One region of the Alkaliphilus crotonatoxidans genome, then DNA from elsewhere that is predicted to be linked to it. Evidence: riboswitches for the same ligand, from Rfam matches in the RefSeq annotation. Region 1 holds a riboswitch; the other holds the start of a gene.

What was found. A riboswitch is a leader RNA that binds a small molecule or an ion and turns the genes downstream of it on or off. The one in region 1 is predicted to bind glycine.
Region 2: it holds a riboswitch for glycine, as region 1 does, so the genes downstream of both, ACYQ1I_RS14090 (ACT domain-containing protein) here and gcvT (glycine cleavage system aminomethyltransferase GcvT) in region 1, are expected to answer to the same signal.

Annotation. Positions count from the first base shown of each region.
Region 1 covers NZ_BAAHXS010000004.1:1,406,379-1,414,996, forward strand. Annotated here, with positions in the region: gene ACYQ1I_RS09305 (hypothetical protein) at 1-2,361, shown strand, start outside; gene ACYQ1I_RS09310 (hypothetical protein) at 2,379-2,717, shown strand; gene ACYQ1I_RS09315 (CD1375 family protein) at 2,717-2,818, shown strand; glycine riboswitch at 2,913-3,021, shown strand; glycine riboswitch at 3,025-3,099, shown strand; gene gcvT (glycine cleavage system aminomethyltransferase GcvT) at 3,283-4,389, shown strand; gene gcvH (glycine cleavage system protein GcvH) at 4,460-4,840, shown strand; gene gcvPA (aminomethyl-transferring glycine dehydrogenase subunit GcvPA) at 4,852-6,195, shown strand; gene gcvPB (aminomethyl-transferring glycine dehydrogenase subunit GcvPB) at 6,192-7,649, shown strand; gene folD (bifunctional methylenetetrahydrofolate dehydrogenase/methenyltetrahydrofolate cyclohydrolase FolD) at 7,675-8,514, shown strand; gene ACYQ1I_RS09345 (formate--tetrahydrofolate ligase) at 8,527-8,618, shown strand, end outside.
Region 2 covers NZ_BAAHXS010000006.1:428,551-437,168, reverse strand. Annotated here, with positions in the region: gene ACYQ1I_RS14105 (LemA family protein) at 1-188, opposite strand, end outside; gene ACYQ1I_RS14100 (toxic anion resistance protein) at 224-1,288, opposite strand; gene ACYQ1I_RS14095 (5-bromo-4-chloroindolyl phosphate hydrolysis family protein) at 1,305-1,946, opposite strand; glycine riboswitch at 2,273-2,363, shown strand; gene ACYQ1I_RS14090 (ACT domain-containing protein) at 2,510-2,779, shown strand; gene ACYQ1I_RS14085 (PFL family protein) at 2,800-4,158, shown strand; gene ACYQ1I_RS14080 (GNAT family N-acetyltransferase) at 4,189-4,980, opposite strand; gene ACYQ1I_RS14075 (SGNH/GDSL hydrolase family protein) at 5,204-6,313, shown strand; gene ACYQ1I_RS14070 (MBOAT family O-acyltransferase) at 6,338-7,759, shown strand; gene ACYQ1I_RS14065 (HAD family hydrolase) at 7,795-8,618, opposite strand, start outside; gene ACYQ1I_RS14060 (phosphoribosyltransferase) at 8,616-8,618, opposite strand, start outside.

The DNA.
Region 1 (8,618 bases):
TTACGAGCAAGAGTAACAAACGCAGACGCGGAGTTCCTGTCACTGATGTTTTATGACTCCTCCGGGTCGCATCATGCCGGGAGAGCAGAAGTTTCATCCCCTGTCGCAAATCAGTGGTATGAGGCTTACGCAATTATAACGACAACTACAGACCAAGGAGCCCCTTCAAGACTTTACTGTAGGCATACCTACCCTGATGCCGCCACAGCAAACGGAAAAGTAATGGAAGTACAAGAAGTCATAGCCCTAGATTTAGACCAATACCCAGACCTCCAAGGCTTGACAGCAGAAGAAATTAACGCACAGATACCTGGCTATATAGACGGTATGCAGAGCGTTGAGAATGTGAAAATGGTTAGTGTGGGGAAGAATTTGTTTGATGGACATTTAGAAATAGGGACGCTCTCCACAACAAATGGTGCTCCTCAATCTCTCTTAACTAATTGTAGAACGAATTTTATTCAAGTGATTCCAGGAATGAACATACGGAATTCTATTGGAAGCGAATATATGCTTAGTGCATTCAGGCTTTACGACAACAAGAAAACGCTTATTACGTCTAGCGGAAACATTACAATTCCAGAAAATATATATTATATTCGGGCTGTTCTACGTAGAATTGACCAGTCCAATCTTACGACGGAAGACATAATAAACATGCAAAACAGCTTTATGATTGAAAATAGTGCTATCCCTACCCCCTACGAACCCTACCAGGAATCTACTATGTTCCTACCCGTACCGCTTCGTCAGCTTCCTAACGGTGTGGCCGACACAATAGATTCAGATGGGAATTATGTTAGACGGACAAATGAGATTATTTTGAAGAATAGCGACATATTCGCCTTAAATACGACTAGCACTAATTTCGACTTTTTGAGAGTCAAAAAACCCACAGACCATACAGGTTATAATGTCACAACACAATTATCAGGCTCGGCTAAAATAGAGAGTTTTAGGACAAAAAACTGGACAGTATTTGATACATCTGAAAATGTGTATATGTTGGCAGGATGGACACTCACGGAGTATTGTATTACTTTCCCTAAGGGCACCTATGCCAACCTAGCAGCAGCACAAGTAGCCCTAGCAGGTACTAAAGTCATCTATGAATTAGAGACCCCAGTAACCTCAAAGGTAAACATACCGCCTTTAATTAGCTTCAAAGACGGTACCCTGATGTTTCAGAATCGAAGGAAACATATTTTACAGGTTGATGATATAGTGGGATTGAGTACTGTTCTCTCAAATGTTGATGTATTGTATTCTCCATTAAGTATATTTAAGAGCTGCAGACCTGTAAGAACAACGCATAACGACAACTATATTTTCGATGTTAAGGGGAAATTACCCTGCTACACAAACCCGGACAGAGTTTCTGAGATAGGAAAATGGTACGTAAATCAAAATGGGAATATGTATTTCATCTTCCCCAAGGGCATCCCCGTAGAACAAGCAAAAGAGCAACTGGCAGGACTGGAAATCGAATACGAAACCATACCCTATCCGTTGCCACAAGTTGGGTACACATACCCCCTTAATTTAGCAGCAGGGCAGCAGGGGAATACAGAAATGATTGCCCAGTTAAACTCGGTTTTTCAAGACCTGGGCGAAGGAGGTGAGTACGGAACAGCCACCTCCGCAGAGGTAATGGAAGGATACACCCTTGGAACAAAAAAAGGATTAGTAACAGGGGAATTGGCCCTAACAGGGGATGCAGCAGCGGCCAATGTTTTAAGTGGAAAAACCTTTTACACTACAAATCCCAAATCAAAGCTAATAGGCACCATGGCCAATCGAGGGGCAGTAACAAATACCATTACGACCCAGGGGGGGCAATATATAATTCCTCAAGGGTATCATAACGGCAGTGGAAAAGTAATGGCAAGTTTTCCGAACCTTATACCAGGTAATGTGAGGCAGGGGGTAAATATTGGTGGGGTTGTGGGGACGTTGCAAGAGGGATATAAAATGGCAACGGGCACAACAAATCTAGTGAATGGGAGCGTGGAGATATCTGGATTACCATTTGAACCAGAATTTGTTTTTGGTAGAACTAATTATTCGCAGGGCCCTAGACCACATATTTTATTTATAGGCACAAGGGATAGTACAAATACTGCTGTAGCATATGAAACACCCTTCCTACAGAAAAATGATGATTTTAGATTTAATTCTTCTCCAGATGATAGGAAAAATAGGAATGCAATGGCACATATGTTTTACTATATTAATAGTGATTGTCTATTCGAAGGGTATACCGATCCTGCTCCAATATTTGGACAAAATAACTTTAAAATAAAAATTACTAGTATTATCAATTATGACATTCCTGTACAATGGTTTGCATTTGGAAAATAAGAAAGGACGATGATAAAATGCTTTACTACGCAAAACTAAACGAAAACCAAATCTGTACCGAAATTATAACCCGAACAGAACTGCTTCCAGCAGGGCTATCGTGCTATGTTAAACTGCCCGAATATAATCAAACCTTCCTGTGGCGAAAATGGGAAGGCGACCAGTGGAGCCAGGAAACCCATGAGCCTGCTGTATCCTTCGAATTGCTCCAGCAAAGAATTCAAGACCTGGAGGAAGAAAACAGCAGCCTGCAAGCAGTTATAGCAGATTTAAGAACACAAAACGAAGAAAACTATACAGCTCTGCAATTGGCCCTGGCTGAAATTGCCGAGCTACTGGCGGGAGGTGAGGCATAATGGTTGCGGTATACGTAAGCCTGATTCAAAAAGGCCTCAGAACCATTGAACAGGTGCCTACCCTTTGGCGTGAACAGGTTCAACGGGAGTTGAAAGAATAGGTTAAAAAATTAACCACCATTGCATTTTCATCCTGAATTGTAATATAATTTAGAAGATAATATATATTTTTACAATAACTGAATAAAAGCCCAGATGAAAATAGCGAGAGATATCTCATATAACGCTGAGATAGCCGAAGAAGCAATATAAAAAGTGCCACCTTTTTATAGAAACTTTCAGGCACCCGTATCGCTATTGGATGGAACTCTGAAGAGTCCGTTCAATCGGCGCCGAAGGAGAAATACAATTATTGTAGAAGCTCTCAGGCCTAAAAACAGAGGGGTATAATGGCATCAATAGTGTGCTGTTATGCCCCTTTTTTGCTGCAAAAAAATTGTCAGGGTACCTTTGATTTTTAGGGGTAGATAAATCTATGTACTAAAAATTCATAATCTAAGGTTCCTGGGAAAAAGCTAACAATAAAGTGTATTCAGGTTTTAAAATTGAAAGGAGGAGGTAAGCCATGTCAGAGCCAAGAAAAACATCCCTATACGATAGCCACAGCAGGTATGGCGGTAAAATGATTGATTTTGCCGGATGGTCACTGCCGGTGGAGTACGAGGGAATTATTCAGGAGCACGAGGCGGTACGAAATGCGGCAGGGTTATTCGATGTTTCCCACATGGGTGAAGTAGAGGTAAAGGGAAAGGATGCCCTGGCCTTTGTACAAAACCTAATAACCAACGATGCCTCGGTTCTGGAAGATAATCAGATCCTTTACAGTCTAATGTGTTATCCCCATGGGGGCATTGTGGACGATTTATTGGTATATAAATTTGCCCACGATCATTTCTTTCTGGTGATCAATGCCAGCAATATTGAAAAGGACTTTCAATGGATGCTCGACCAAGTTGGGGACTATGAGATTGAATTAAAGAATGTGTCTGAAGACTATTCCGAAATGGCCCTGCAGGGTCCCGAGGCCCAGGCGATACTGCAAAAGCTCACCGATACAGATTTATCAGAAATTAAATTCTTCTATTGTAACCGAGATGTCAAAATTCAAGGAGTTAGCTGCCTGGTTTCAAGAACTGGCTATACCGGTGAAGATGGCTTCGAAATTTACTTAAACCATGAAAGTGCCCCCAAAATTTGGGACTTAATCATGGAGGCAGGGAAGGAAAAGGGGATTAAGGCAGCAGGCCTTGGCTCTCGAGATACCCTGCGATTTGAAGCCTCACTGCCCCTCTATGGCAATGAGCTTTCTGAAGAAATTACCCCCCTGGAAGCAGGCCTTGGCTTTTTTGTCAAGCTTGATAAGGCTCAGTTTATTGGAAAGGATGCCCTGGTAAAACAAAAACAAGAAGGTCTGAAAAGAAAAATTGTCGGCTTCGAGCTGCTAGACAAGGGGATTCCTCGTCATGGCTATGAGGTGGTGGTTGACGGAAAAGAGGTGGGCTTTGTCACTACTGGCTATCTGTCCCCAACCTTGAAAAAGCCCGTAGGTCTGGCCATGGTACCCATTGAATACAGTGCCTTAGGTACTCCCCTTGAAATTAAAGTCAGAAAAAGACTGCTGAAGGCCGTAGTAGTCAGTAAAAAATTCTATACCAAAAAATATAAAAAGTAATTTAACTTCAAGTCATTTATTCATATAATTGAAGGTAGCTGGTCAATAAAAAATGAAGGAGGAAGTCAATATGAAAACAGTTGAGGGATTATATTATTCAAAGGATCATGAATGGGTAAAGGTAGAAGGTAACCAGGCCACCATTGGAGTAACCGACTATGCTCAGCACCAATTGGGCGAAATTGTATTCGTAGAGCTGCCAGAGGTGGATGACGAGCTTAATTCCGGAGATTCCTTCGGTGTCATTGAGTCTGTTAAGGCAGCATCGGATGCCTACATGCCGGTAAGCGGCAAGGTTTTAGAGGTAAATGAAGAACTGGTGGGCTCTCCCCAATTGGTTAACGAAGATGCCTTTTCTGCCTGGATGATTGTGGTGGAACTAACCAATGAATCAGAACTGGAAGGATTAATGAGTGCAGAAGATTACCATAAATTCTGTGAAGAACAATAAGGAGGATCAGTATGCACAGGTACATACCCAATACTGAAGCCGATCGAGCCCAAATGCTCGAGGAAATAGGAGTAAAGGCTGTAGAGGAGCTCTTTTGTGATATTCCAGAAGCCCTGCGGATGAAGGGGAGCCTTGATTTGCCTGAGGCCCTTTCAGAAATGGAGCTGTCACAGCACATGAAGCAGCTGGCAGGAAAAAACAAAGGCACTGGTCAAATGGCCACCTTTTTAGGGGCGGGGGCCTACGACCATTACATTCCATCAATTGTCAAGCATTTAGCCATGAGATCAGAGTTCTATACCGCCTACACCCCCTATCAGCCTGAAATCAGCCAGGGAACCCTGCAGGTAATCTTTGAATATCAAACCATGATGAGTCAGCTAACGGGAATGGATGTGGCCAATGCCTCCATGTATGACGGGGGCACCGCCTGTGTTGAAGCTGCCATGATGGCTGTTGAGGCCGCCAGAAAAAGCACCATTGCCGTTTCAGAAACCGTACACCCTGAAATCAGAAAAATATTACATACCTACCTGAAGTTTAGAGAGGTAGAGGTTATAGAAATTCCCATGAAGGATGGCGTCACCGATTCATCGGCCCTGAGGGAGCTGGTGAACAAGGATACGGCAGGGGTGATTATACAAAGCCCCAACTTCTTTGGTGCCATAGAGGATGTAACAGAGGCAGAGGCCTTGATTCATCAGGGGAAGGGCAGCCTGATTATGGTGGTGGACCCCATTTCCCTGGGGATTTTAAAAAGTCCCGGGCAGCTGGGGGCCGACATTGCCGTTGGTGATGCCCAGGCCTTTGGTAATCCCTTGAATTTTGGTGGACCTTATCTGGGATTTTTAGCCGCCAAATCAAAGCTGGTCAGAAAAATGCCCGGCAGAATTGTGGGGCAGTCAGTTGATGTAGATGGAAAACGGGCCTTTGTCCTAACCTTACAGGCCCGGGAGCAGCATATCAGAAGATATAAGGCAACATCAAACATCTGCTCCAATCAAGGGTTAAATGCTTTGATGGCGGCCATTTACCTGACTACCATGGGAAAAAAGGGTCTACGGGAGGTAGCCCTTCAAAGCACACAAAAAGCCCATTATGCCCTGGAGCGAATTACTGAAACAAAGAAATTCAAACCACTTTTCAATCGACCCTTCTTCAAGGAATTTGCCATCACCAGTGATCTGGACAGCCACCATGTCAACGGGGAGCTGTTAAAGGAGCAAATCATCGGCGGTTACCAGCTGGAAAGGGATTACCCGCAGCTGAAAAACGGACTGCTCCTCTGTGTCACTGAAAAACGCACCCGGGCTGAAATTGACCGCCTGGCAGCCCTGATGGAGGTGATCAAATGAAGGCATACAATAAACTCATCTTTGAACTGTCAAAGGAAGGAAGACGAGCCTATTCCCTGCCCCAAAACGATGTAGAGGCAAGGGAGCTGAAGGAGCTGATTCCAGGTAATTATTTGGCAGAAGAAGAGCTGAATTTACCCGAGGTCAGTGAGGTGGATGTGGTTCGGCACTTCACCAATCTATCAAATAAAAACTATGGGGTAGATACGGGCTTTTATCCTTTGGGCTCCTGCACCATGAAATACAACCCCAAAATTAACGAGGATGCCGCTGTCCTGGAGGGTTTCAGCAGCCTTCACCCCTATCAGCCCCAGGAAACGGTTCAAGGGGCCCTGGAATTGATGTACAGCCTTGATGAAATGCTTTCTGAAATTGCAGGTATGGCCAGGGTATCGCTACAGCCTGCTGCTGGAGCCCACGGGGAACTGGCGGGGCTGATGATTATTAAGGCCTATCATGAAAATCGGGGTGATTTGAAGCGGAAAAAAATCATCGTTCCCGATTCCGCCCATGGCACAAACCCATCCAGTGCGGCGGTGGCTGGCTTTGATATTATTGAAATTGAATCCGACGAAATGGGTGCCGTGAATTTAGATGCCCTAAAAGCAGCCCTAAGTGATGAGGTGGCAGGCCTAATGCTGACCAACCCCAGCACCCTGGGATTATTTGAAAGCAATATTAAGGAAATAGCCGATTTAGTCCATGAAGCCGGGGGCCTGTTATATTATGATGGCGCCAATATGAATGCCATTATGGGAATTTCACGGCCTGGTGATATGGGCTTTGACGTCATTCATTTTAACCTTCATAAAACCTTTTCCACCCCCCATGGCGGCGGTGGACCGGGCAGCGGCCCCGTTGGGGTAAGGGAGGATCTAGTACCCTTCCTGCCGGTTCCTGTGGTTGAAAAACAGGGAGACACCTTTGTACTGGACTATGATCGCCCCCTTTCCATCGGAAAGATCAAAAATTTCTATGGTAACTTTGGTGTAATGGTCAGGGCCTATGCCTATATTCGATCCATGGGGCCCCAGGGCCTGAGGGAGGTCAGCGAAACGGCAGTCCTCAATGCCAATTATATGATGAGTCGCTTAAAGGATCATTATTACCTCCCCATACAGCAGGTGTGCAAGCATGAATTTGTATTGGGAGGCTTGGATAAAAACGAGAAAGAAATTACAACCTTAGATATCGCCAAACGATTACTGGATTATGGCTATCATCCGCCGACAATCTACTTCCCCTTGATTGTCAACCAGGCCATTATGATTGAGCCAACCGAGACCGAAAGCCTTGAGACCCTTGACGGCTTTATCGAAACCATGATTAAAATTGCTGAGGAAGCCAGGGAAAATCCGCAAATCCTTAAGGAGGCTCCCTATCATACCCCTGTCAGGCGGATTGATGAGGCAAAGGCCGCCAGGGAATTGGTGTTGAAGTGGAGTCAGGAATAAAAATATAAACATGGGTGGTGAGGATATGTATTTAATCGACGGAAAAGCAGCAGCCAAAAAAATTAGAGCAGAGCTGGAACAGCAGGTAAAGAACCTAAAAAATGAAAAGGGAACTGTACCGGGCCTAGCCGTTATTATTGTAGGAGAAGACCCCGCTTCAAAGGTGTATGTCAGTAAAAAGCACAAGGCCTGCCTTGAGCTGGGAATCCACTCAGAGGTCTATGAGATGCCGGCAGTTACCACCGAGGAAGAGCTATTACAAAAAATTGAAGTTTTAAATCAAAAGGCCGATATCCATGGAATTCTTGTGCAACTGCCTTTGCCTGGGCACATTAATGAAAAGCTGGTTATCGAAAAAATTGACCCGAAAAAGGATGTAGATGGCTTCCATCCCATTAATGCAGGAAAGCTATCGGTGGGAGAGGAAACCATGCTGCCCTGTACCCCCCACGGAATTATAAAGCTATTGGATTTAGAGGGAATAGAAATCGAAGGGAAGCATGCTGTGATCATAGGCAGGAGCAATATTGTGGGTAAACCTGCTGCCAGTCTATTGCTGCAAAGAAACGCTACAGTCACCATCTGTCATTCCCGAACCAAAAACCTTAAGGAAATGACCCGCCAAGCAGATATTCTGGTGGCGGCCCTAGGGAAACCCAACTTTGTCACAGCCGATATGGTCAAACCGGGAGCTGTGGTAATAGATGTCGGAGTAAACCGTCTGGAGGGCAAGCTGGTGGGGGATGTTGATTTTGAACAGGTAAAGGAAATTGCAGGGGCCATTACCCCCGTTCCCGGTGGAGTAGGACCCATGACCATTACCATGCTGCTTTACAATACCGTGATGGCTGCTAAAAAAATATAAGGGGTGAAGAATATGAAGACCGATGTACAAATAGCCCAGGAGGCTAAAATGCTGCCGATTGTTGAAATCGCTAAGCAATTGAATATCTCAGAGGATGACCTTGA
Region 2 (8,618 bases), on a different contig from region 1:
CATTCTGCCATAATGGCCTCTAAATCCTGCTGAATGCCTACACCATTCTGTTCTTCACCTAAGTAAAATATGCTTTCTGCCTGGGTCCTCAATTTGCCCATAGAGCTTCGAAAGCCAATCAAAATGGTAAAGATAACAATAATAGTCGTCAGAATTTGGGCATTTTTTCGTCTTTGAAAAAATTCCATACTATCTTCTCCTATTCCTTTATCGTTCTTATTCTCTATTGTTTATTCCTAAGCTCGGCCCCAATTTGCCCCAGGGCCGCCTCTGCCTTAAGTTTTTCTTCAGTACAGCTTTGCTGAACAGTTAAAAGGCTGTCTAGGGTTTCAATTAGGCTTTCATTGGTTTCCTTCAGAGTGTCTAAATCAACCCCCTCTTTATCCTCATAGTGTGTATTTTTCAAAGCCCGGGTGTTTTCAGTGAGGATTTGCCTGGTGGCATTGGCCATATTCCTCTGGGTATTTAAGGCCTCTCTGGAATGGGCCAGCCCCAGGGCCATCATCATTTGATTTTTCCATAGAGGAATGGTGTTAACCAAAGAGGATTGAATCTTATCGACAATGGCACTGTCACTGTTTTGTAACAGTCTTAGCTGGGGGCCCATCTGCCTGCTTACAGCCCTTGAAAGCTCCAAATCGTATAGCTTTTTATCAAATTGTTCACAAAGGGCGGCCAGCTGATGGGCTTCGTTAATGTCCTCCTGGGCTTCAGTTTTTTGAGCCCTTTCCTGAATTAGCGGCAGCTCCTCTGTTAGAACCTGTCTAAGCCTTTCTCGACCCGCCAGAATGTACATTGTCAATTCCTTATAATAGTCAAGGTTTTTTTTCTGCATTTTATTAAAAAGGGTTATATCCTTCATTAGGCTAATTCGCTGGGCCTCCAATATTTCTGCTATTTCATCTATATTCCTTTCCACCTCTCGATAACGATTCATTAAATCAAGCTTCTGCCTTTTAGTCCGATTAAACCAGCTAAAGACTCCCTTTGGACCCTGGTAGGCTGAAAAATCCTTCAAGGCTTCCAACAGCCTGGTAATCAGTTCTTCTACCCTGACCATAGCCTTGTTATGAACATGATCAAGGGCATTATCAGAGAAATCGGCAATTCTGCGCTGGACCCCACTACCATACTGTAAAATTTGTACTGAATCAGTAAAATCAATTTTCTGAACGTACTCCTTCACCATTGACTGTTCCTGGGATGTCAGCTCCTTAAATTCCTGATCCTGTTCTAAAGCGTTAAGAGGTGTTATTTTAGATTGGAAATAATTTTGATTATGATCCACTCCGCTCCCCCCTCATCTATTGTCTGTTTTGGAAGGGGTTCATCTCTAGTCCCTCCTGTTGAATCATTTTTTCCAATACTTCTATTTCTATCGTGGCATCCATGGCCTTATCTGAGTAAAGGTCATCCAGCATTCTATTAAAGGCCTCAGTGACCTTATCAAGAATTCCCGATATTTTTTCCATGGCATCGGCTACATGGCCCCCGCCGGCGGTCTGCTTTTCAAATTCAATATAATTTTTAATCAGCTTAATAGTTGTTGGCAGATAATAGTTAATTAGCTGTCTTACCTGTCGAACCTTGTTGGGGTGCTTTTCTATAAAGGTTAGTATTTTTCCTGATACCCCTTCTATTCCTTGTATTTTTTGTTTCATATCACTGTTTACAATTGATTGCTGTAAGCCCCTTAGCTCTTTAATATATTCTTTCCCGGCCGTCAGGGCCTCATCTAATTCCTGATTCCCTGTATCAATTGGCTCCTCAACCATTGTCACCTTAGGCGGAATTAATTTTGAGAAAATAGCATATACCAGAGCCGACATGATGGCTGCAACTACAAAATCAAACCATCGATACAAGGGAAATATCAGTATGTACAAAAGCCAGGCGGCTCCGATACTGTAGATAGGTATTACCGATTTTACTTTAACCTCACGCATTAATAAGCTCCTTCCCTCCCAGAAATTTTCATTGGCGTCTATAATCATAATATGCATAGGTCACTAGGATTCTACACCTGCTTACAGACCTTCCTATATGGGCCTTCCAAATTATTGTACAAAGCTAGTTTAGCAAGATTATTACCTTTAGTCAATTAATTCAGGTTTTTCTCAGGTTACTTATGATTGCCAGAACTAAGTTTCAATTTGTTCTTTCCCGATAATGATTAAATTTATATTTGCATTTTATTAGTATGCTATGTTAAAATCTATATTAATAAAATTTCATCAAGCCGGATGAAGATAGTGGGATAAAAACCGTTATTGGACGAGCCTCTGGAGAGACTCAAAGGAGCACCGAAGGGGAAAGCCAGCCACGCTGGTGAAACTCTCAGGTAAAAGGACAGGGGATTTTTATTGATTCATGATGGATTTTTTGACTGTATTTTTATGCAGTTAAAATTCTTCCTTTCATGTAAAATATAAATTCACTTCTCCAGAGACTACAATCGCTTAGTCTCTTTTTTTATTACTATTATTAACCCAGGAGAGGAGTATGATTAATGAAGGCATTTATTACTGTAATCGGAAAGGACAAAATTGGCATCATTTATCGAGTAACATCGGTTTTGGAGGAAAGTCAGGTGAATATTTTAGATATTAACCAGACCCTGCTGCAGGACTACTTCACCATGATAATGTTGGTGGATTTAACCTTAATGGATATAAATTTTCAAAAACTGAAGGAAAGGCTGGATAAAGCTGCTGAGGAAATCGGAGTTTCTATTAAAATTCAACATGAGGACATATTTCATTCCATGCACAAAATCTAGTCGACGGGGGGCATTATCTAATGATCAATTCGCAAAACATAATGGAAACCATTAATATGATTGAAAGGGAAAAATTAGACATTCGGACCATTACCATGGGTATATCCCTTTTAGATTGCGCCAGCAGTAATGGCCAAGAGGCCCGTACTAAAATCTATGACAAAATAACCCGCCATGCCGAAAATCTGGTGCGGGTCGGTGAGGCCATTGAAACTGAATATGGTATTCCCATTATCAACAAAAGAATTTCAGTAACCCCTATGGCCATTGTGGCTCAAAGCAGCGAGGATACAGGGTATGTTGAATTTGCCAGAACTTTAGACAAGGCTGCCAGTACCGTTGGTGTTAACTTTATCGGCGGATTTTCAGCCCTTGTCCATAAGGGCTATACCAAGGGTGACGAAATTTTGATTCGATCAATACCTGAAGCCCTGGCTGCCACCGAACGGGTTTGTTCTTCTGTTAATATTGGTTGTAGCAAGTCTGGTATTAATATGAAAGCCGTTCAGGATATGGGGGAAATTATTAAGGAAACGGCTTATCTGACCAGGGAAGCGGACAGCATCGGCTGTGCCAAGCTGGTGGTCTTTGCCAATGCCGTAGAGGATAACCCCTTTATGGCCGGCGCCTTTCATGGGGTGGGGGAGGCAGAATGTGTGATCAATGTTGGGGTCAGCGGCCCTGGCGTCATTAAATCTGCCTTGGTCAATTTAAAGGATGCTCCCTTCGATGCAGTGGCAGAAACCATTAAGAAAACCGCCTTTAAAATTACAAGGGTAGGCCAATTGGTAGCCAATGAAGCCTCTAGCCGTTTAGGGGTACCCTTTGGTATTGTAGATCTTTCCCTGGCTCCAACGCCCCAGGTGGGAGACAGTGTTGCCAGAATTTTAGAGGAGCTTGGCCTGGAAAGCTGCGGCTGCCATGGTACCACAGCAGCCCTGGCGATGCTGAATGATGCAGTAAAAAAAGGGGGAATCATGGCTTCTTCCCATGTGGGTGGACTGAGCGGTGCTTTTATACCCGTCAGCGAAGATGAGGGAATGATCAATGCTGTAAATACAGGCTCTTTAAATTTGGAAAAGCTTGAGGCCATGACCTGTGTTTGCTCCGTTGGCCTTGACATGATTGCCATTCCAGGCGATACTCCTGCTTCAACCATTTCAGCCATTATTGCCGATGAAGCCGCCATTGGAGTAATTAACCAAAAAACCACCGCAGTCAGGCTAATTCCTGTTTACGGAAAGGGCCTCGGCCAGCAGGCCGTATTTGGAGGATTATTGGGCAGGGCCCCCATCATGGCTGTAAGCCCCTTCTCCAGTAAAGCCTTTATTAGCCGAGGGGGCAGAATTCCTGCCCCTATCCATAGCTTTAAAAATTAATGATTACCGCCCAGGGTAACATAGCTCAATTTATGAGCCATTGGAATCGCCCTGGGTTTTCCCTTCATGGGAATCGATTAAATCCATAATTTTATCTACTGTCAGAATTTCGTTAGTAATATACCTGCCATTATAAAACAGACTGTAGGTGGTAACCCCACAGGGAGCATTTTGGGCCTCTTCATAGCTTCGATACTGGTGACTATAGGCCTTCACTCCCCTTGATTCGGCAGCCCTGATGGCATCAGCCACATAATCTGCACTGTAAGGACATTGGTGGGTGTAGTATATGGCAAGGCCCTGTTGATTGGCAATGCTGGCAGCCTTGGCCCCTTCTTTAAATTTGGGCTTGATCCCTCCTTCTTTAAATTCAAGGTATAGAAGCTGAAAATAGGGCGGTGCTTCATCACATACCTGAAAGCCATGCTTTACGAAAAATGGTTTGTCAGAAAGAAAGGGTCTTTTTTTATTTGATGAAATGGCCACCAGCCCTTTCTTGCCCTGGGCCCTGGCATCTGCTTCACATTGGGCCAGCAACGCTTTTCCATAGCCTTTGCCCTTAAACCGGCCAGATACCCAAAAACAATTAATGTACATGTAGTCTGCTGCATCAATGGGGCTCCAGGCCCTTTCGGCAGGAACATATTCGATGAAGGCCTTTCCCCTGACGTCGACCTTTAAAAAGACAAGGCCATCATCAAAGCACTGTTTTAACCATTCTTTTTTAGTAGCTACACCCTGTCGCCCCTTTTTATCAGCCAAGGAACAGCAGATATGTTCCTGTTCAATATTTTCTTTGTTAAGTTTGATAAGCTTCTCCATTTTTATCCCTCCAATAGATTACCTTGCCCTTAATTTAATGATATATTACCATATACGACAGGTATATGTCTTATTTAACTATTTAATTGGTTTTTCTTTTCCCCCATAAGTGACCATATTCTATTAATATTACAAAAAATTTACATATTTTATCTTAATATATTCTTAATTGTAATGCTATTGGATTAATTGCTATAATAGCTGTAGAGTATTTGACCAGGGGGTGTCGAAAATTATTGCCCGTCAAGAAAAAAGAAGCTATTATAATCGAATCACCATTTATTTTATAATCTACTTTCTTATGTTTCAACTTGTCATTGTTCTGACCAATCCTGAAAAAATTATTTATCAGGATCGAATGAATTATGATTTGGTCAAGAACCGTACAGCCAATATCGAGGCTGTTTTTAAAGAGGTCAAGCACATTATAGAGGAGGAGCATTTAGAAAATTATGTTGTAATTCTGGGAGATTCCGTGGCCTATAGCAGCCCTGGCCCTGCCAACACCTCTATTGGACATTATCTTAATGCCAAGGCCCAAAGGGAGGGCTTACAGCTTAGGGTATTCAATTTATCCATGCCCTCCATGGAAATCGGTGATGTTTATACTATGATGCTAAAGATGGACGAATATGGTATTTCTCGAGATAATTTGGTTATCGATATCCTTTATTCCGGATTTTTAAATCGCAATAAAGCATCTCGAGTTTTTTGGTTGGCACCTCAGCTAAGGGAGCTTGATCCCTTGGTTTATGAAGAAGAAAATATGGATGCCGATTTGCCCGAGATGAAAACCAATTATTTGCAAAGGCTTTTGGAGCCGATAAAGGAAGCATTGTTCCAATTGCCTATTTTCATGTATAAGGATTATATACAGGCCTATGGTCTTGAAACCTTCAAGCATATACGTGGAAATATGATAGGGGCCAATAATCCGGTGCTGCCCTGGACTGAAAAGCCCTTTTTAAAGGACCTGCTTAAGGAATACCAGTATCGTATCATGTTCAGCAGTTCACCCTTTATAATGGATGAAAGTAATCCGCAAATACGTTATTTAAATCGAATTATCAAATTACAGGAGGGTAAAAACACCTTAATCTTTTTAGCCCCCGTTAATGAAGCGCTGGCAGAAGATTTAATCGAGCATGATAAATATTATGAAAACCTTGACCGAATAGACGCTTATTTCAAAGGATTGAAGGTCAGCTACCTCAATCTATATGGTGAAATGCCCGTCGAATACTTTTCCGATCATGTTCACTACACCAAGGAGGGCTATCAATATTTATCTGATCTACTGTGGAAGGAAATCGAAAAATGGAACCTTCAATAATTATCTTGCATAGGAGGAAAATCAATGCTCTTTCACAGCTTTGAATTTATATTTTTGCTTGTGGTAACCTTTATATTATATTATCTATTTCCTAAGGGTAGATTATGGCTGTTGGCCATTGCCAACCTGGTATTTTATAGTGTGTCGGGATGGGGTTACCTGTTGATTTTCCTTGGGGTATCGGCTGTTACCTATTATTGTTCCACCAGGCTGGAGGGGCCCCATGGAAAGCTATATTACTATTTTGGACTACTGGTTAATCTCTTAAATCTGGCTTTTTTTAAGTATACAGGATTCATCCTTAAAAATCTGGAAACAGCCCTTGGTCTTCATTTTCCCTGGCAGGATTCCCTTTTGGCTAAAATTGTTTTACCTATCGGGATTTCCTTTTACACCTTTCAGCTGATAGCCTATTTAGTAGATGTTAAACGGAAAGAAATTGCACCCTGTGAGTCTTTTGTGAAATTTTGGGTTTTCATTTCCTTCTTTGCCCAGCTAATTGCAGGCCCCATCATGCGGGGTAAAGAGTTTTTACCACAAATTTCATCTTTAAAGAAAATCAACTATCAGACTGAGTATATACGTGACGGACTTTATTATATTGCCATGGGAATGGGCAAAAAATTAATCTTTGCCGATTTATTAGCATCCAAGGTGGATTATTATTTTTTACAGGCCAGCCACCTGGGAACATTGGAATCTTGGTTTGCCTCGTATTTATTTGCCTTTCAGATCTATTTCGATTTTTCCTCCTACAGTGAAATTGCTGTGGGGGTGGGCAAGCTCTTTGGCTTTGACATGGCCATTAACTTTAAAACCCCCTATTTAAGCGGCAATCCGTCGGAATTCTGGAAGCGCTGGCATATTACGCTATCCTCCTGGATTAAGGACTACCTTTATATCCCCATGGGCGGATCAAAAAAGGGGTTTACCCTTCAATGCGTATTTCTGCTGATTGCCATGACCCTTTCAGGTCTATGGCACGGGGCCGCCTGGAGCTTTATTGTTTGGGGATTGTACCACGGTCTTTTAAGTGTACTCCATAAAATATACAGGCGATGGCAGCAGACCCACCACCCAGCCTGGATTCAATCGAAATGGTACAGCGCATTGAGTATATTTGTCTTCTTTCAGTTAACCACCATTGGTTGGGTATTTTTTAGGGCAGCGACTCTGCAAGAGGCCCTTCATATGATTCAGGGGATGCTGAGTCTTAATCAAATTCGTATTAGCCCAATCCATTTATTTTATTTTGGCTTTATTGCCCTTCTATGGCTTTTACACTATATTGAATATCTGGTACGGAAAAATGCCCCTGTTCTGATCGGTCACTGGCAGACGAGGGTTCCCGAGTTTGTACGGGCTGCGGCCTATGTAATGGTTTTGTTAATCCTAATACTATTTACCCAAGGAGAGCAAAGCACCTTTATCTACTTTCAATTTTAAACCAAGCCGCCCCATTTTTGGTAGGGCGGCTTAGTTTATGGCATATATTCCTTTATTCTTTTCAGTACAACATTAAGAATTTCTTCAGCCGCTAAAATCCCTTTATTGGCTGTAAAGTGAATCGGTTCTCCTCTTTCGACTTCAAGGGAACTGCTTTCTATAAGCTCACCATGAAAAGGGGCAATGGCGTAATCAGCCAGGTTCAGCATTGGTAAATCCAGGAGGGAATCTCCTGCTGCCACCAGGGTGTGAATACCCAATTGCTTTTTTAAAAAGGCCAGGGCTGCCCCTTTATTCAGGCACCGGGGAATAAAGTACAGCTTTCTTCCCTGTAACGAGCCTGCCCATTGATTTTCCCTTAGCCAGTTAAAGAATGGATTTAGGGCTTCCCGACGAACCTGGGCTGTATCCAGCGTAAAATATAAAAACATATTATCAGCCCGATAGGCTGATTTGACCCATTGGCTTTCTCTGGTCTCCAGAAAGCGTTTTTCCACTTGCTCCAAAGATAGGGTCGTCTTCTTTATCTGATCCTTTACTAGCTGCTGCCATTCCTTCATTGGTTCTCCATCTTTTAAAATATTGCCTCCATTGGTAACAATGGCATAGGAGGGCTTTATTTGTCCATGAAACAGCGTAATACGCCTATATTGATGGATGGTTCTGGTGGTCACAGGGACAAATAAAATCCTCTCATGAATCCTTTTTAGCATTTCTATTACATTTCCAGTGGTATAGGAAATCTCCTGACCTTTAATGCTCTCAACCAGCTGTAGGGAAGCCTGCAGGGGCTCCTGGAGCCTGTCCAGGTACCGCCTGCTGAAAATCAGGGTGCCGTCTAAATCAGAGGCAAAAATCA